Regions from separate parts of the Massilia sp. MP_M2 genome, predicted to be linked through region 1. Evidence: predicted binding sites of a transcription regulator. Region 1 holds the regulator's gene; each other region holds the start of a gene.
The links. Region 1 encodes sigma-54, which starts transcription at its own class of promoters, with help from an activator protein. Its sites were predicted from a motif close to TGGCANGNAANCTGCTTT; they were not measured.

Region 1 (6,354 bases):
ATCGTCCTCATCACCGGAATTTCCGGCTCGGGTAAATCCGTGGCCCTGAATGTCCTGGAAGACGCCGGTTACTACTGCGTCGACAACCTGCCGCCAGCCCTGCTGACGGCCCTCGTCAATACCGTCAGCGAAAGCGGCGGCGGCAAGATCGCCGTCGCGGTCGATGCGCGCAGCGCCGAATCGCTGGCCGAACTGCCCGTGAGCGTGCGGCGCCTGCGCGAGGACGGCCACTCGGTCAAGGTCATGTTCCTGACCTCGAGCACCCATTCGCTCGTGGCGCGCTTTTCCGAAACACGCCGCAGCCACCCGCTGTCGCACCAACTGCGCCCGGGCGAAAACCCGGCCTCGCGCCTAACGCTGATCGAATGCATCGCTGAAGAACGCGAGCGCCTGTCGTCGATCGAGAACCTGGGCCACGTGATCGACACGTCCGAGCTCTCGTCGAACAAGCTGCGCGGCTGGATCAAGGAACTCGCCGAGATCGACCACGCACCGCTGACGCTGTTCTTTGAATCGTTCGCCTTCAAGGTGGGCGTGCCGCTCGACGCCGACTTCGTGTTCGACGTGCGCGCAATCCCGAATCCTTATTACGACCTGGCGCTGCGCCCGCTCAACGGCAAGGATACGCCCGTGATCGCCTTCCTCGACGCGCAACCGAGCGCGATCGAGATGCTGTCCGACATCCAGAACTTCGTCGCCAAGTGGCTGCCGTCGTTCAAGACCGACAACCGCAGCTACCTGACGGTGGCGGTCGGCTGCACGGGTGGACAGCATCGCTCCGTGTACATGGCCGAACACCTTGGCGCGCATTTCGGCGCGACCGAGCGCGTGATTGTCAGGCATCGCGAGCAGCCGAAGCATCCGGCGGCCTAGTTCAACGTCAGAACGAGGCATCGGTGTATCTGCGCTGCCTCGATCTGTTGCTTTCTCCCTCTGTGGGCGTGGCAGATGACTTTTTGAAGTCGATGCGCGGCGAGGTGTCTTCGGCACCAGCGGCCGCATCATCAAATTATTTGAAAGCAATAAACGAATAGATCATCACCCGTTAGCTGGTTAGGCTGTGAATCTCCTCCACACTTTTACAGGAGTCACAATGCTTCAGTTATCAGGGAAAGTAGCCATCGTCACTGGCGCAAGTTCAGGCATTGGCTACGAAACGGCTAAATTGTTCGCAAGCGAAGGTGCGAAGCTTATTGTCAGCGCTCGCCGCCACGGCGAACTTGCCAAACTGGTCGCGGACATCGAGCGCCATGGTGGTGAGGCAGTTGCCATTGCCGGAGACATCAGGGAGGAGAACCTTGCGCGCGCACTGGTTGACATGGCAGAAAGCCGCTTTGGCGGACTCGACATCGCTTTCAACAACGCTGGTACGACGGGGGACGCAGCCCCGGTAGCCGATATACCAACTGATGCCTGGCAAGCTACGCTCGATACAAATTTGACGGGCTCTTTTCATGGTGCGAAGTACCAACTGCCCGCAATGGTAAAACGCGGCGGAGGCTCGATCATTTTCACGTCGACATTCGTCGGCAGCACCGTCGGTTTTCCCGGAATGGGTGCATACGCCGCCAGTAAAGCCGGGCTGATCGGTCTAATGCAGGTCATCGCCGTCGAATATGGCAGGTACGGCATCCGCGCCAACGCGCTACTCCCAGGAGGGACCGATACACCGATGGGCCGAGCGAGCGCCAATACCCCTGAGGCGCTGGCTTTTGTGGAAGGCTTGCACGCCCTCAAACGCATCGCGCGGCCAGAGGAGATCGCCCGCTCGGCACTCTATCTCGCGTCTGATTCCTCCAGCTTCAGCACTGGATCAAGTCTTTTGGTGGACGGTGGCGTGTCAATCAACCGCACATGACAGGAGAAACGCCAGTGCCACCCCGAGCCTGTCCTGGTAACGGTCGCACTGCGACATCTCGCTCATGACGAATTGAGACGCTAGGAATCCTTTCCTGGTCCTCGATACGCATCGGGGTTCCTCATCGGTTCATGAAGCCACGATGGTTGCACCGGCTGCACGAAAAGTCACGCGCAAACGGATATGCATGAAGAGGCTTATGCGAGATGGCGCAGCGGGTGCGCATGCACCGGCCACACCGGCGCAAAGAAGCGCGCCACCATCGCGTCGGTCACGAGATCCAGCGACGGCGGATTCCATTGCGGCGCATTGTCCTTGTCGATCACGAGCGCACGCACGCCTTCGAGTACCTCGCCATGCTCGAAATTGCGGCGCACGAGCGAGCGCTCCAGGCGCAGGCAGTCGGCGACATCGAGCGACGCGCCGCGCAGCAGCAGCTCGCGCGTCACGCACATCATCAACGGCGAGCGCAGGCGCATCGCGCGCAACGCCTTCTGCGCGAATGGTGTGTCGTCACCCTCGAGCGACGCCATGATCGCCGCCACCGAGTCTGCGCCGAAGTGCGCATCGATGCACGCGCGGTTGGCCTGCAATTCGCTCTCGCCGGCATGCTGGCTGGCGAGAGCGCGGATCGCCGCCTGCAGATCCGCGCCCGGCGTCGCCTCGATCAGCGCCTGCAAGGCCGCCAAATCAGCGCCAGGTACGAACACGTCGGCCAGGCCTACGTACAGCGCATCGGCCGCGCCGATCGTCAAGCCGGTCAAGCCCAGGAACATCCCCAACTGCCCCGGCGCATGCGACAGAAAATGGCTGCCGCCGACATCGGGGAACAGGCCGATATTCACCTCGGGCATTGCCATCTTCGTGCGCTCGGTCACGATGCGCAGGGCGCAATCGGGCCCGCCCTGCGCGATGCCCATGCCGCCGCCCATGACCACGCCGTCCATCAGTGCGATATACGGTTTTGGATAAAAATGGATCAGGTGATTCAGTGCGTATTCTTCGGTGAAAAAATCTTCGAGCAGTGCGCTGCCATCTTGCGGCGAGGCGTTGCCGACCTCGTGGAAGAAGCGGATATCACCGCCCGCGCACAGTGCTTTTTCGCTGCTGCTGGTGATCACCACCGCATCGACGGCGGCGTCAAGCTGCCAGTCGAGCAGGATCGCGGTCAGCGCGCGCACCATGTCCAGCGACAGCGAATTGAGCGCCTTTGGCCGGTCGAGGGTGATGATGCCGGTGCGGTTGGCAATGCGGGTCAGGACGTGTTCGGACATGGCGTGATCCATCGGGAGGAAACACGTATTTTACCGGCAGCGGGATGCAAAAAGGGCGTCTCTGAAAGACGCCCCTGGCGATGGTGACCTGCGCTTGAATCAGGCGGCAGCGACGTCTGCTTCGTCGACGTCCAGGCGTTTGATCGCTGTGCGGTTATGGTCTTTCAGCATCTGCTTGTGCTTCAGGATTTGTCGATCCAGTTTATCCATCAACATGTCGATCGCGGCATACAGGTCTTGCGCGACGCTCGCCACGTGCAGGGTCTTGCCCGACACCTGGACATTGATTTCAGCTTTTTGCCTTTTTTCTTTTTCGGTGAGGTTATCGACGGCCAGGAAGACGTGGGTATCTATGACTTGATCGAAATGGCGAATAATGCGTTCCAGCTTATTCTGAACGTATTCACGGATGGCAGGGGTTACTTCGAGATGGTGACCACTGATGGTGAGGTTCATACACACTCCTTTGAAGATGTCACGTCGCTTGCACCATACAGGAGCTGAAGGCACAGGCTGTATGAGCGGCGTTGTTACAAGGCTTTGCGGAGACTGACGGGGGGGATCTTGAGCGCTTCACGGTATTTTGCGACCGTCCTGCGCGCAATGACCATGCCTTGTTCCCCGAGCATTTCCGCGATCTTGCTGTCGGATAATGGATTCTTAGGGTCTTCTGCTCCTGTCAATTGTGCGATGAGCGCACGGATTGCCGTTGAGGATGCTTCGCCTCCCGCCTCGGTGGCAACGTGGCTACCGAAGAAATACTTCAACTCGAACATGCCGTGCGGGGTCAGCATGTATTTCTGCGTTGTGACACGAGAAATCGTGCTCTCGTGCAGACCTAGTGTATCAGCTATCTCGCGCAAAACAAGGGGCCGCATGGCAACCGCGCCGTGGCTGAAAAAGTTGCGCTGGCGCTCGACAATGGCCTCGGCCACACGCAGGATCGTGTCAAAACGCTGGCGCATATTCTTGATGAGCCACTTCGCCTCTTGCATCTGCGCGCCCATCTGGCTCTCGCTGCGGCCCTGCTTGAGCATCGTGGCGTACAGGCTGTTGACGCGCAGGCGCGGCATCACGTCCGGGTTCAGCGTGACCGCCCAGCCATTCTTGGCGCGCCGCACCATCACGTCCGGCACCACGTAATCTGACACGTTCGACGCGAACGCGGCGCCCGGGTGCGGGTTGCACTGGCGGACCACGGCCTGCACTTCGCGCAGATCTTCATCATCGCAATCGAGTGCTTTTTTCAGCTTGCTGTATTCGCGCTGCGCGAACCAGGTCAGGTACCCTTCGACGATCTTCAGGGCCATGCGGCGCGTGACCATCGGCACGCCCGGCATGCGCCGGATCTGCAGCGCCAGGCATTCGGATGCGCTGCGCGCGCCCACGCCCACCGGGTCCATGCTCTGCACCATCGCCAGCGCGCAGCGCAGTTCGTCCAGGTCGACCTCGAGTTCTTCCGGCAGGCGTGCGTGGATCTCGTCGAGCGGCTCGTCCAGATAGCCGTTGTCGTCCAGCGCGTCGATCACCAGTTCGGCCAGCGCGCGGTCGCGGGTTGAGAGCAGCGTTTCGCGCACCTGTTCCATCAGGTGTTCGCGTAGCGTGATCGCGCATGCCTCCAGCTGCGGGCGGCCGTCTTCGTCGTCGCTGCTGCTACTACTGCCGGACGACGCGCCGCTGCCTTCGTTCCAGTCGGTGTCGGGCCGGTCGCCATCGACCGCGCCGCCTTCGGCGCCCTCGCCCTCGGCCGGTGCGCTGCCCTCGCCTTCGGCCTGCTGGCCCGGCGCCGGCGGCGCCTCGCCCGGCGCCGGCGCATTGTTGATGGCGCCATCGCCCAGCAAGCGCACCGAATGATCGAGCGGATCGTCGAGCCGTTCGAGCAGCGGGTTATCGCCCAGTATCTGCTCGATCTCCTGATGCAGTTCGAGCGTCGACAGCTGCAGCAAGCGGATCGATTGCTGCAGCTGTGGCGTGAGCGCCAGGTGCTGCGAGGTGCGGAGCTGAAGGGACTGTTTCATTGATTGACCATGGCTTACATGCGGAAATGTTCACCAAGGTACACGCGGCGCACCGACTCGTCGGCGATGATATCGTCGGGACGGCCGGATGCGAGCACCGCCCCCTGATTGATGATGTAGGCGCGGTCGCAGATGCCGAGCGTCTCGCGCACATTGTGGTCGGTGATCAGGACCCCGATCTTGCGCTCCTTGAGGAAGCGCACGATGCGCTGGATCTCGATCACGGCGATCGGGTCGACGCCGGCGAACGGCTCGTCAAGCAGCACGAAGCGCGGGTTGGTCGCCAGTGCGCGCGCGATCTCCACGCGGCGTCGCTCGCCGCCCGACAGCGACAGCGCCGGGTTCTCGCGCAGCTTCTCGATCTGCAGGTCGGCCAGCAGGCTGTCGAGGCGGTCGTTGATCTCGGTTTTGGTCAGCGACTTGCCGTTGACCTTTTGCAGTTCGAGCACGGCGCGGATGTTTTCTTCCACCGTCAGCTTGCGAAACACCGAGGCTTCTTGCGGCAGGTACGACAGGCCCAGCACCGCGCGGCGATGGATCGGCAGGCTGGTGATGTCGGTGCCGTTGATGCTGATCGAGCCGGCATCCGACGGCACCAGGCCGACGATCATGTAGAACGAGGTGGTCTTGCCGGCGCCGTTCGGGCCCAGCAAACCCACCACCTCGCCGCATTCGACATCGAGCGACACGTCGCGCACGACCAGGCGCTTGCCATAGCTTTTCTGCAGGCCCTTGACGACCAGCGTGCTGCGATCGTTCAGCTCCGTCATTGCGTGCCTCCGGCCGGCGCACGCTTGGGCGCCAGGATTAGCGTGCCGCGCCCGCCGCCAACCTTGCTCTCGCCGCTGACGTCATTGCGCACGGCGACGACTTCCTTGCGGTTGTCGTACGAGATGAAGGGGCCGGTCATCTGGTTGGTCATCCGGTCGTTTTCGAGTTCCTTGACGACGGCGTTCGAGTACAGGCGCACCAGCTCCGAACGTTCGTCGTATTCGATGCGTTCGGCCTGGCCCTCGACCCACAGATTCGGGCCGCCGTCGCGCTTCTGGCGGAACGTAGCGGGCTTGCCGTTGGCCGCAGTGAGCGTCACGCTCATATAGCCTTCGGGCGTCTCCCTGACCACGGCGCGTTCGGCCTTGACCAGCAGCGTACCGCGGGTGAGGATCACGTTGCCGGTGAAGGTGCGAACGCCCGCGACGCCATC
Region 2 (6,354 bases), on a different contig from region 1:
TGGAGCGTCATCCCCGATATGCCAAGGCATATTCCTCAACGGGCGATGGCGCTGCACGCTGGCGCTTTTGTTCGTCGGCAGTGTCCAACGACCAAAACCCATATCCCTCATTCGCTTCATGAATGGCAGCGGTAATTGGCTATCCTCCATGCGCATACCATATGCGGCAAACACGCTGTCAAGCCCCTGCCAAGTCCGTGCATCTCCCGCGACGCAGGCAGTGCTGTGCCCTTTTAGCGATGCGCCGGTCGGGACGCTGTGATAAACTTTACGGGTTTAAGCAGCGCCGCATGAGCGGTTGTCGCCGCAGAAGCTGCGTTGACGTGCACTAGCACACCGGCTGCATCACTAACCGCCGTCTCGACGGCACTGGTATTTATGCCTTTGTCTCTTCCCGTATCGCGCTCGCTCCGGCATACGCGCGCCATCACAGTCGACGCCTATGCGCGCGACGATGGCATGTGGGATCTTGATGCCAGCATCCGCGATGTGAAAACGCGTACTGTTGAACTTGCTTCCGGCGAACGGCCTGGCGGCACGCCAGTGCACGACCTGAAGCTGCGCGTCACGATCGACCGTGACCTGAACATCGTCGATGCCGAAGCCGCATCCGATGCCGTCCCGTATCCGGGCTTTTGCGATACCATCGGCCCTGCCTACAAGAAGTTGATCGGGCTCTCGCTCGTGAACCATTTCCGGTTGCACCTGAAAGACCGCCTATCCGGCGTTCTCGGCTGCACCCATCTGACCGAACTGGCCCAGGTGCTGCCCACCGCAGCGCTGCAAGCCTTTGCTGACGACACTGTCGATGCCCCAGGCGGGCAAGGCGTCACGTCATCCGACCGTCCATTTGAGCTCGACCGTTGCCATGCCCTGCGCAGCGACGGCCCCGCCGTGGCCAAATATTACCCGCGCTGGTCCATCAAGGCCGTGTCGGGTTAAGTCGTCGTTTGTTTTTTTTGTAGTTCAACCGTTTCTAATTCAGTAATAGATAGAAGGGAAGCCAGCATGAAGATCCATGAGTATCAGGGCAAAGAAATCCTCCGAAAATTCGGGGTGACCGTTCCGCGCGGCATTCCGTGCATGTCGGTCGAAGAGGCTGTCAAAGCTGCTGAAGAACTGGGTGGTCCGGTCTGGGTCGTCAAGGCGCAGATCCACGCTGGTGGCCGCGGCAAGGGCGGCGGCGTCAAGGTCGCCAAATCGCTCGAGCAGGTCAAGGAATACGCTGACCAGATCATGGGCATGCAGCTGATCACGCACCAGACCAGCCCGGAAGGCCAGAAAGTCCGTCGCTTGATGGTCGAAGAAGGCGCCGACATCAAACAAGAGCTGTACGTCTCGCTCGTGACCGACCGCGTCAGCCAGAAAGTCGTGCTGATGGCCTCGTCGGAAGGCGGCATGGACATCGAAGAAGTCGCGCACAGCAATCCGGAAAAAATCCACAACCTCGTGATCGACCCGAAAATCGGCCTGACCGATGAGCAGGCTGACGACATCGCCGCCAAAATCGGTGTGCCAGCCGGCTCGATCGCCGACGCACGCGCGAACCTGCAAGGCCTGTACAAAGCCTACTGGGAAACCGATGCATCGCTGGCCGAAATCAACCCGCTGATCGTCACCGGCAGTGGCAAGATCATCGCCCTGGACGCCAAATTCAACTTCGACGCGAACGCACTGTATCGCCGTCCTGAAATCGTCGCTTACCGCGATCTGGACGAAGAAGATCCAGCGGAAGTCGAAGCATCGAAATTCGATCTGGCCTACATCTCGCTCGACGGCAACATCGGCTGCCTGGTCAACGGCGCCGGCCTGGCCATGGCCACCATGGACACCATCAAGCTGTTCGGCGGCGAGCCAGCCAACTTCCTCGACGTCGGCGGTGGCGCCACGGCCGAGAAAGTGACCGAAGCGTTCAAGATCATGCTGAAGAACCCTGACCTGAAAGCCATCCTGGTCAACATCTTCGGCGGCATCATGCGTTGCGACGTCATCGCCGAAGGCGTGATCGCTGCATCGAAAGCCGTGTCGCTGCAAGTGCCGCTGGTCGTGCGCATGAAGGGCACCAACGAAGACCTGGGCAAGAAGATGCTGGCCGAATCGGGCCTGCCAATCATCGCCGCAGACACGATGGAAGACGCAGCGAAGTCGGTCGTCGCCGCCGCTGCCGGTCAAGCCTAATTGCTAAGGAAATAAAAAAATGTCGATTCTGATCAACAAAGATACCAAAGTAGTCACCCAGGGCATCACCGGCAAGACCGGCCAGTTCCACACCCGCATGTGCCGCGAGTACGCAAACGGCAAGGAAGCATTCGTTGCTGGCGTGAACCCGAAGAAAGCCGGCGAAGATTTCGAAGGCATCCCGATTTTCGCAACCGTTGCTGAAGCGAAAAAAGAAACCGGCGCCAACGTGTCGGTGATCTATGTCCCGCCAGCAGGCGCAGCCGCTGCAATCTGGGAAGCCGTCGAAGCCGAGCTGGACCTGGCAATTTGCATCACCGAAGGCATTCCAGTCCGTGACATGATGGAAATCAAGGACCGTATGGCCAAGTCGGGTTCGAAGACCCTGCTGCTGGGCCCTAACTGCCCAGGCCTGATCACCCCTGACGAAATCAAGATCGGCATCATGCCAGGTCACATCCACCGCAAGGGCCGCATCGGCGTCGTCTCGCGCTCGGGCACCCTGACCTATGAAGCAGTTGCACAGCTGACCGCACTGGGCCTGGGCCAGTCGTCGGCAGTCGGCATCGGCGGCGATCCGATCAACGGTCTGAAGCACATCGACATCATGCAGATGTTCAACGACGATCCTGATACCGACGCGGTCATCATGATCGGCGAAATCGGTGGTCCGGACGAAGCCAACGCGGCTTACTGGATCAAGGACAACATGAAGAAGCCAGTCGTCGGCTTCATCGCTGGCGTCACCGCGCCACCAGGCAAGCGCATGGGCCACGCCGGCGCGCTGATCTCGGGCGGTGCGGACACCGCGCAAGCCAAGCTGGAAATCATGGAAGCCTGCGGCATCACCGTCACCAAGAACCCGTCGGAAATGGCGCGTCTGCTGAAGGCCATGCTGTAATCCTGACGATCTGTTGATCGAAAGATAAAACGGGGAGCGCGAGCTTCCCGTTTTTTATTTAGTGCGCCGCTTTTTGTTGATATCGATCGCATGTGACAAAAATTGCCGTAAGGCACTGACAAATTTTGTCATCCAGGGTGCCGTTTTTTGTGCTGGGACAGGCGTTTGTTGGCTTGTTGTTCATAAAATCGACCGTTTTACGCCATTTTTGGGCTGGCACAGCGCTTGCATATAAGAAAGCGTAGCAGTGAGCAGCACAAGATACGTAGGTCCACTTTTTTGAAATACCCACCTGGAGATTTAAAATGAACTTCAAGCAAATGCCAAGCAAAAAAGCCGAAGGCGGCTTCACCCTGATCGAACTGATGATCGTCGTGGCAATTATCGGTATTCTGGCGGCTGTTGCAATTCCACAGTACAGCAACTACACCATCAAGTCGAAGATCGCTGCAGTGCTGGGCTCGGTCGCTTCGCTCAAGACTTCGGTCGGTGTCTGCATCCAGGAAAACGGCGGCGTCAAGAGTGAATGCGATAACGGCAAGCCAGGCATCCCAGCAGCTACCGACTTCAAGGCAACCAAAGAAATCGCCAGCGTTGCAGTGACTGATGGCGCAGTGGCGGTCACGCTGGGTACCGGCATCGGCACCGGCGTCGATGGTCTGATCATCACCATGACACCAGATGAAACGGGCGAATCGGCTGTGACCTGGACCAATACCACTACCGTGACCAACGCTGTGGCTCTCGCGGAAATCCAGAAAAATAATCCACCTGCTGCTGCAGCAGCCGATTAATTTCCCCCAGTAAGCCAAAAAAGCCCGCTTCCCAGCGGGCTTTTCCTATTCCAGGATCACTTCGCTGGCTGCGCTTTCAAAAACCGATCCAACCACCCATTCACCGTGTGATGCCACTGCACCGAATTGGCTGGCTTGAGCACCCAGTGATTCTCATCCGGGAACACGAGCAACTTGCTCTCGACCCCTTGACGCTGCAGCGCCGTGAACGTGCCCAGTGCCTGCGCCGTCGGAATCCGGAAGTCCAGATCGCCCTGGATCACCAGCATCGGCGTCTTCCACTTGGTTACGTGATGAACCGGATTGAAGCGCTCATGGTTCTCCGGCACCTTGTAGTACGGCCCGCCATTTTCCCAATCCGTGAACCACTGCTCCTCGGTCGAGTACGCCATGCCGCGCGTGTCGAACACGCCGTCGTGATTGACGATGCACTTGAACTCATCCGACCAATTACCGGCGATCCAGTTCATCATGTAGCCGCCGTACGATGCACCCAGTGCGCAGTCGCGTGAGCGATCCAGCCACGGGAACTTCTTCAGTGCTGCGTCGTAGCCCTTTTGCAGGTCGACCAGCGGCTTGCCGCCCCAGTCGTTGCTGATCGAATCGGTGAACTTCTGGCCGTAGCCGGTCGAACCGTGGAAGTCGATGAACACGGCGGCGTAACCCGCACCGGCATAGGTCTGCGGATTCCAGCGGTAGCTCCAGCCGTTGCCGAAGCTGCCTTGTGGCCCGCCGTGGACGATGAATGCGACCGGGTATTTCTGGCCCGGCTGCGCATTCCACGGTTTCATCACGTAACCGTACACGGTGTCGCCATTGGCGCCGGCAAACGAGAACTGCTCGGCGTCGCCCCAGCGCACATCTTTCAAGCGCTCGGTGTTCAACGTGGTCAGCTGCTTTGGCTTGGCGCCCAGCTTCATCGAAAACAATTGCGCACCTGCTGACAGGTTCGCATGGGTATAGACCAGCGTATCGCGGCGCAGATCGAACGCGCCCACAGCGCCGGTATCGGTCAGCGGCGTGACCTTGCCACCGGCCACGTCGATGGAGAACAGGCGATGCTGGCCGATGTCTTCCGCATCGACGATGAGCGCCTTGCCATCGGCGCGCCAGACCAGGCTGCCGGCCGAGCGGTCCCAGTTTGCTGCCAGCGGGCGCTTGGCGCCGCTCGCCACATCCATCAGCATGATCTGGTAGCGGTCGGCCTCGAAGCCGGGGCGCGCCATCGCCAGGTAAGCCAATGTGCGGCCATCGGGCGAGAACGTGCCCTTGGTATCCCAGGCCAGATTGTCCGCCGTCAGGTTGCGCGGCGCGGCGCCGCCGGCAGAAGGCACGCTGTACAGGTCGAAGTTGGTCGACCAGGCTTCGGTCTTGCCGGCGATGCGGGCCGAGAACACGACCGTCTTGCCGTCCGGGCTGAAGCGGTATTCTTCGCGGTCGCCAAAGGGCTTCGAGGGCACGTCGCCGTCTAGGGAACCCGACAGGCTGACCGGCTCGCCGGTGATCGCGCCTGCTGCGCCGATCGGCGCCGAGAACAGCACCGCATTGCGGTGGTCGCTCCAGGTATCCCAGTGGCGCGCGAACAGGCGGTCATAGACCTTGCCGGTGGCTTTTTCCTTGTCCTTTGCATCGAGCCGGGCCTTGGTGCAGGCCAGGTCGGCGCAGTCGCGGAACACTGCCAGGCTGAACGCCAGGCGGTCGCCCGTGGGCGCGACGCGGAAGTTGTCGACGTCCAGCGGCAGGTCGGTGACCTTGACGGGCGCGCCGCCGGCCACCGGCTGACGCCATACCTGCGACGAGCCCGAGCGCGCCGACAGGAAATACACGGCGTCGCCCGATGGCGACCATTCCGGATCGGCGCTGCTCGACGCATGGTCGGTCAGGCGCTGCGGCGTCGGCTTGGCGGCGCGCAGGTCGATCATCCAGAGTTGGGTGTTGCCGCGGTTCTTTTCCATGTCGGTGCTGCGCACCGTGTAAATCACGCGCGTGGCGTCGGGCGATACGGCCGGGCTGCCGACCCGCTCCATATTGACCAGGTCTTCTACGGTGAAGCCGCGCGGCGCAGCCATTGCGGTGGTGGCGGCCAAGGTCGCCGCTGCCACCGTCATCAAACGAAATTTCATGCCATCCTCGTCGATCAGTCCCGCGGCCGGGTGCCGCAGGCGAGCCGGGAATGTACCATGCGCGCCGGGCCAGCCCATACGACAACGCCCCCGCCACCGGCAATGCCGGGTGCGGGGGCGTCTCAACGTTCCCTGGCGTACGGGAAGTTTTTATTATTTTGGCATGATGACCGTGTCGATGACGTGGATCACGCCATTGTCGGCCATGATGTCGGTCTTGGTGACGGTAGCCTTGTCGACCATGACTTTGCCGCCGGCGACCTTGACTTTGAAGGCGCTGCCTTCAACGGTCTTGACGTCGCCTGGCTTGACATCGGCTGCCTTCACGGTGCCTGGCACCACGTGATAGGTCAGCACC
Region 3 (6,354 bases), on a different contig from region 1:
TGCTGGCGCACGACCATATCGCGCCGTCTGGCCGCTTGCGCGTGGACATGCCGGCCACGTTCGGCCGGATGCACGCGGTGCGGTCGCTGCTGGCGTTTGCCGAGTTGTATCCGCAGGTACAGCCGCACGCATCGTTCACCGACCGCTTCGTCGATCCGGTCGAGGATGGGCTGGACGTGGTCGTGCGCATCGGCGGCTCGGACACCTGGCCGGCGGCGCTGTGCTACCAGCATCTGGGTGACGAAGAACTCGTCTTCTGCGCGTCGCCTGCCTATGTGGCGCGGCACGGCGCACCGGCCACGCTGGACGCATTACTACAGCACGACGCCGTGCTGTACGGCCGCGCGGACGGCAGCACGAGTCCATGGCTGATCAAGGACGGCGCGCTGCCGCTGGCGCGCCAGCACGTGAACGGCCGCATCGTGCTGGGGCAGGCCGAGGCGCAGGTCACGGCAGTGGAAATGGGGTTGGGAATCGCGCAATTGGCAACCTGGCTCGTCGAGCAGCAGCTGCGCGACGGCAGCCTCGTGAAAATCCTGCCAGCGCTGGCCACGGCCGGCCTGCCGCTGTATCTGGTGTGGCAGCGCAGCCGCCAGCATGCGCCCAAGGTAACAGCCTTGATCGCGCACTTCGCGCAGACGCTGACCATCCGGCCGGCGGCTGACGCGGCGGGCGCGCTAGCGGCGCAATCTGTCACGCCAGCCTGACGGGGTCACGCCGACACAGCCCTTGAAGCGCCGCGTCAGGTGACTCTGGTCGGCAAAGCCGCATGCCAGCGCCACCGCCGCGAGCGGCATCCCGCCCCGGATCAGCGTGCAGGCATGCGCGACGCGCACCGAATTGAGGTACACGTGCGGCGGCGTGTGGTACGCCGCGCTGAACGCGCGCGTGAGGTGCGTGCGCGACATGCCGGCCACGACGGCCAGGTCGGCCACCGTCATGTCGCGCTGAAAGTACGTGCGGATATAGTCCCTGACCTGCGCCATGCGCGCCTCGGCGGCGAATGCGCCGGCACGGGGAGCGGGCACGCCGGGGCGATCGCCATGGCGCGCCAGCATTGATGCCAGAAACGCACGCAGCATCGTTTCCGCCCGCAGCGACTCGGCCGGGGTTGCCAGCAGGTTGCCGGAGAGCCGCGCAAATGCCGCAGCCATCCGGTGGTCGGTCACGCATGGCCGGGTGAAATACCGGCCGTCGGCGCGCTCGCCCTCGGGCGCGACGCAGCTCGCGACGAACGCGTCCGGCACATACCAGATCGCATAGCGGAACCCGTCGGCCGTGCCGGCGCTGCCATCATGGTCTTCATCCGGATTGAACAGGACGAAGTCGCCCACCTGGCTGTCGTACTGCGCGCCCTTGCAGCGAAAGCGCTGCACCCCGGCGGTGGTCATGCCGATCGCGAAACCATCGTGGCTGTGGCGCTCGAACGCGTGATCGGTGAAGTTTGCCTGCATCAGCGTGACGCCGCCGGCCAGCGCCGAAAAGGTGGCGTCGTTGACTGGCCGGGCGGGTGCGGTATGCATGCAACAATTGTACAAGACCGCTGGCCACCCGCAGGCGCACGATGACGTTTTCATTCACGGAGAACGCATGAACGCAGCAATCGACCTGGCCGGCAAACTGGCCACTTTCAGCGAAGCCTGGCAACCGCGCACGGTCAGCCTGTTCAACGGCCACGACGTCATGGTCGCCAAGCTGCGTGGCGAATACCACTGGCATGTGCACGACGATTCAGACGATTTTTTCCTGGTGCTCGCTGGCAGTCTGGAGATCGACCTCGACGACGGCAAGACCGTGACGCTGGGACCCGGCCAGCTGTATGTCGTGCCGCAAGGCGTGCGGCACCGGCCCCGCGCACCCCTCGAAGCGCACATCATGCTGATCGAGCGCACTGGCACGCCCAACAGCGGAAACCCGGCCACGGCGGCCCCGCGCCGCGTGATCTAACGTCCTTACAGAACAGGCCGGATTTCGATTTTGTGTTAAAAATAAGGCAACTGAATCAATCCTGTATTCGGTTCAACAGCGTATTGCACAACATCATTTGCTTAGGACTAAACATGAAATCTACCAGCCTGCTCTCTTCCGCCCTGATTGGCGCCGTCGCCAGCGCCCGCTCGATGACACCGATGGCCACCCTTGCCGCCGCACGCCTGGCCGGGCGTCACACGTCGGGCAACCTCGTCCTGCTGGATCGCCCGCTGTTCAAGTACGGCGCACTGGCCATGGGCGCCGGTGAACTGTACGGTGACAAGATGAAGTCGGCGCCGGACCGCACCGTGTTCCTGGGCCTGCTGGCGCGCATTGCGAGCGCCGGTATTGCCGGCGCGGCGCTGGCGCCTGAAGGTCGTGAAAAGGCAGGCGCTGCGGTCGCGGTCGCAACTGCGGTACCGCTGGCCTATGCCACGCTGGCTGCCCGCAAGCAGGCGATCGCCAGGATCGGCCAGACTCGCAGCGGCCTGATCGAAGATGCGCTGATCGTCGCGGCAGGCGTTGCCGTCGTGGCGCTGGCAACGCGCGCCGCACGCAATGATTGATGCAGCCGGGCCGGCGTCAACCGCCGGAGCGCTTTGCCCGCTGCCCGAGTTTGGCCAACGCCTGCAGAACCGTGTCGCAATGGTCGCCCTGCACTTCGATCACACCGTCCTTGACCGTGCCACCCGCGCCGCAGGCGGTGCGCAATTGTTTGCCAAGCACGGCCAGCGCCATCGGGTCGAGCGCCACGCCCTTGACGAGCGTGACGCTCTTGCCACCCCGCCCCTTGCTCTGCAGCGACACGCGCACATTGCCATCGCCAACCGGTGCGGCATTGGCGAGCGTCTTGCACGTGCACTGCGCCACAGGCTGGCGGCAGGTCGGGCACATGCGGCCCGTTTCCGTGGAGTAGACGAGACCGTTGTTCGAACTGCGCATTCTGGTCAGTCCAGCCGTTTGAGGCGCTGCCCCATGATGCCCCAACGGCAATCGACGCCGTCGACCCGGCCGACCAGAGCCCAGCCGGTGCCGATCTTTTCGACGGTGACGCGGCTCTCGATTTCCTTCGCAAGCTTTTCGGCCCACCCGCTGGCGGCGCCCTGGCCCTTGAAGAGTTCCTTGCCGTCGTAGATCACGGTTGCATCGAAGACGGACATGGCGAATATGGTCATTGCTTCCTCTGGACTTCTGAACGAAAGCAGCATCGTACCATCGGCGCCAGGTCAGCCGACAAGAACGCTAGGTGCGGCGACGGGCGGCCATGAGCCCGGCCATGCCAAGACCAAGGAGAAGCATCGTGGCCGGTTCCGGCACATCGGTCACGTTGGCAAGTGCTGCCGTCCCGCCGTTCAGGCCCGTGATGACCGTGCTGTAACTGCCGGCGTCGGCATTGCCGAATCCGGTTTCGACCAGAAAGTAATCGATCCCGGCGGACAAGGCAATCGTGAATCCAGCCTGGCCGAAGCTGCCGGTGGTGAAATCGTCATTCAGCACGATCAGGTTCGCCAAGGGTGAAGCCGCACTGAATCCATTGGCGTACAGCACGAGATAGTTGTCCCAGCCGGCTGGCACCAGGCTTTGACTGAAGAATGTGTAGTTGCCGGTCTGGTCGACCCGGATGCGGTTGACGTCGTAGGAGACGTTCGTACCTACCGCACTGAGCGTGGTGGTAGTAAGCGGACGGTTCCATGTTGGGCCACCCACCGTCGTGTCGGTGAACGTGAGCGTGCCGGCTTGCGCCAGCGTCGCGCCGAAAAGGCCGATCGCGAGCATGGCGGCATTGGTTACATGGCGTACCAGAGTAGAAGGGCAAGAGATAAGCATGGCAGGTCCTGTAAAAAGCTTGCGTTGTGTCAAAGAGAAACTTGATCGAGCACACGCCACAAAGCAATTACCGTACCGTTATTCCAGGCGCTTGATTCCTATCGTATTTACATTTTCAAAAATACTAACTGTAAAGAATCCTGACAGATCCACCCTTGTGGCAACTCCGGAACGGCCTAGTTCTGGTTGAGCTCGGCACGTCAGCGCAGCACGGCCAACTTGGCTTTCTGTCCTTTGCGGAAGGTATAGATCGTCATCGCCGCGTCGCGCAAATCGCCTTTCTGATCGAAGGCGATGCTGCCAGTAACGCCCTCGTGCCTGACGGCGGCCAACGCGGGCAGGAATCTTGCTGGATCGCTCGAGTTTGCGGTCTGCATCGCTTTCGCAAACACCATCACCCCATCATAGGCATAGGGAGCATACGTCTGCAGCGGAATCTTGTAGCGCTGCTGGTAACGTTTTGTGAATGCATTCAGGCCCGCTTCCTGCGCAGCGCCAACACCACCCGCCACGACGCAGTACACCTTGTCATCGACCAGCGCATCGCCGGCCAGCTGCGGCATTTTTTCCGAGCAGACGCCGTCCCCCGAGATGAGCTTGGCACGCAGCCCGAGCGCCTTCATCTGTCTGAGCATCGGGCCGGCCACCGCGTCCATGCCGCCATAAAAAATCACGTCCGGATCGCGTGCGCGGATCTGGGTCAGGATGGCGTTGAAATCGGTTGCCTTGTCGTTGGTGAACTGGCGGCTGACAACACTCGCACCCGCCCCTGCCTTCTTGACGCCCTTGACGAATTCGTCGGCGAGCCCCTGGCCGAAGGCGGTGCGGTCGTCGATCACGGCAATCTTTTTGGCTTTCAGCGTGCCGATCGTATACGTGGCCAGCGTGCGGCCGATCAGGTTGTCGTTGGCGACGACGCGAAACGCCGTCTTGAAACCCTGGTTGGTGTAGACGGGCGTCGTGGCTGCCGGCGAAATCTGCGGAATGCCGGCGTTGGCGTATATTTTAGAGGCCGGCACTGTCGTACCCGAATTCAGGTGACCCACGACGGCAGCCACTTTCGCATCGACCAGCTTTTGCGCGACCGTCGTGCCGGTCCTTGGATCGGCGGCGTCGTCCTCGGGTTGCAAGACCCATTGCACCTTGCTGCCGCCCAGCACGATACCCTTCGTGTTGAGTTCATCGATCGCCATGCGGGCACCGTTTTCGATGTCCTTGCCCGCATGGGCGCTGGGGCCGGACAGCGGAGAGACCGTACCGATTCTGACTTGCACGACCTTGCCTGCAGGCTGGGCCTGGGCCTGGGCCTGGGCGAGCGTCACTGCGGCAAAGACGAGGGAGGACGCAGCAGCGAAGACAAGAACATGCATGGCGGGCCTTTCAGGAACGGACGTCCGATTGTACCGTCAGCCCGCTTTATGACCGAAAAGCAATCGTGCACTTACACAAGGCCCGGCGACAGTGTCGGCAACCGGACCTGCAGCGGGCCTTGTACCGGTGCGCCTAACGCTGCGGCGCCATCAGGTCGAGCAGGATCGCCGTTTCGGCCTTGATGGTGTTGGTCAGCGTCGGCTTCAGATCAGGCGCCCATTGCGGCGAATGGGTGCCGGGCAATGGCTGGCCAGCCTTCTTCGCTGCCTCGAGGCGGCCGGCATCGACCGCGCCCACGTGCAGCAACAGCGCCTTGACGCCGGGCTGCTGGCCGTACATGGCGAAATCCTCGGACGTCATCTTGGCCGGCATTTCTTTCACAAAATCAGGGCCGACGGCCTGCTCGACCGCCTTGACGGCGCGTGCCACCAGTTGCGGATCGTTGACCACCGAGTCGGTGCCCGTCTTGACTTCCACCAGCGGCTCCTTCGGCGCGCCTGCGGCGAGCGCCTCGCCCTTGGCTTCACGCGCGATGCTGGCCAGTACGCGCTGGCGCACTTCTGGCCGGAAGGTGCGCACCGTCAGCGCCAGCTTGACCTGATCCGGCACGATATTGGCCTGGGTGCCGCCCTGGATGCTGCCGACTGTGATCACCACCGGGTCGAGCGGATTGTTTTCGCGCGAGATCAGCGTCTGCAGCGCCATCACCAGCCGCGCCGCCATCACCACCGGGTCGCGCGTCTCGTGCGGTACGGCGCCATGCCCGCCCTGCCCGAACATCGTGATGGTGACGGTGTCGGCCGAGGCGCGAAATGGCCCGGCATGCCACATGACCGTGCCAGATGCCATCGACGCGTCATCATGCATCGACAACGCATAATCCGGTTTCGGGAAACGCGTGAACAAGCCGTCCTTGAGCATGGCGGCAGCGCCCGTCAATGCTTCTTCGGACGGCTGGCCGATCAGCATCAAGGTGCCGCTCCAGGCCTCGCGGTTCTCCGACATCAGCTTTGCGGTGCCATACCAGGCAGCCATGTGCAGGTCGTGGCCACAGGCGTGGGCGACCGGCACGGTGTCGCCGGCGGCGTTTTTCGTCGTAATCTTGCTGGCAAACGGCAGGCCGGTCTTTTCCAGCACCGGCAGTGCATCCATCTCGGTGCGCAGCATCACGGTCGGCCCCGGACC

Region 2: RCH14_RS11540 (pilin) is a predicted target of sigma-54. The motif match lies at 3,294-3,311, and genes of this name have one in related genera.
Region 3: RCH14_RS06570 (PEP-CTERM sorting domain-containing protein) is a predicted target of sigma-54. The motif match lies at 3,859-3,876, and genes of this name have one in related genera.

The regions. Positions count from the first base shown of each region.
Region 1 covers NZ_JBCHJF010000005.1:86,573-92,926, reverse strand. The annotation lists gene rapZ (RNase adapter RapZ) at 1-873, shown strand, start outside; gene RCH14_RS12930 (SDR family oxidoreductase) at 1,094-1,858, shown strand; gene RCH14_RS12925 (enoyl-CoA hydratase/isomerase family protein) at 2,056-3,132, opposite strand; gene hpf (ribosome hibernation-promoting factor, HPF/YfiA family) at 3,232-3,588, opposite strand; gene RCH14_RS12915 (RNA polymerase factor sigma-54) at 3,663-5,150, opposite strand; gene lptB (LPS export ABC transporter ATP-binding protein) at 5,165-5,920, opposite strand; gene lptA (lipopolysaccharide transport periplasmic protein LptA) at 5,917-6,354, opposite strand, start outside.
Region 2 covers NZ_JBCHJF010000004.1:268,700-275,053, reverse strand. The annotation lists gene RCH14_RS11555 (DUF2889 domain-containing protein) at 379-942, shown strand; gene sucC (ADP-forming succinate--CoA ligase subunit beta) at 1,009-2,178, shown strand; gene sucD (succinate--CoA ligase subunit alpha) at 2,198-3,079, shown strand; gene RCH14_RS11540 (pilin) at 3,385-3,873, shown strand; gene RCH14_RS11535 (S9 family peptidase) at 3,930-5,996, opposite strand; gene RCH14_RS11530 (fasciclin domain-containing protein) at 6,150-6,354, opposite strand, start outside.
Region 3 covers NZ_JBCHJF010000002.1:390,246-396,599, reverse strand. The annotation lists gene RCH14_RS06600 (LysR family transcriptional regulator) at 1-707, shown strand, start outside; gene RCH14_RS06595 (AraC family transcriptional regulator) at 678-1,523, opposite strand; gene RCH14_RS06590 (cupin domain-containing protein) at 1,591-1,947, shown strand; gene RCH14_RS06585 (hypothetical protein) at 2,061-2,537, shown strand; gene RCH14_RS06580 (translation initiation factor Sui1) at 2,554-2,913, opposite strand; gene RCH14_RS06575 (hypothetical protein) at 2,919-3,146, opposite strand; gene RCH14_RS06570 (PEP-CTERM sorting domain-containing protein) at 3,214-3,747, opposite strand; gene RCH14_RS06565 (branched-chain amino acid ABC transporter substrate-binding protein) at 3,999-5,168, opposite strand; gene RCH14_RS06560 (amidohydrolase) at 5,302-6,354, opposite strand, start outside.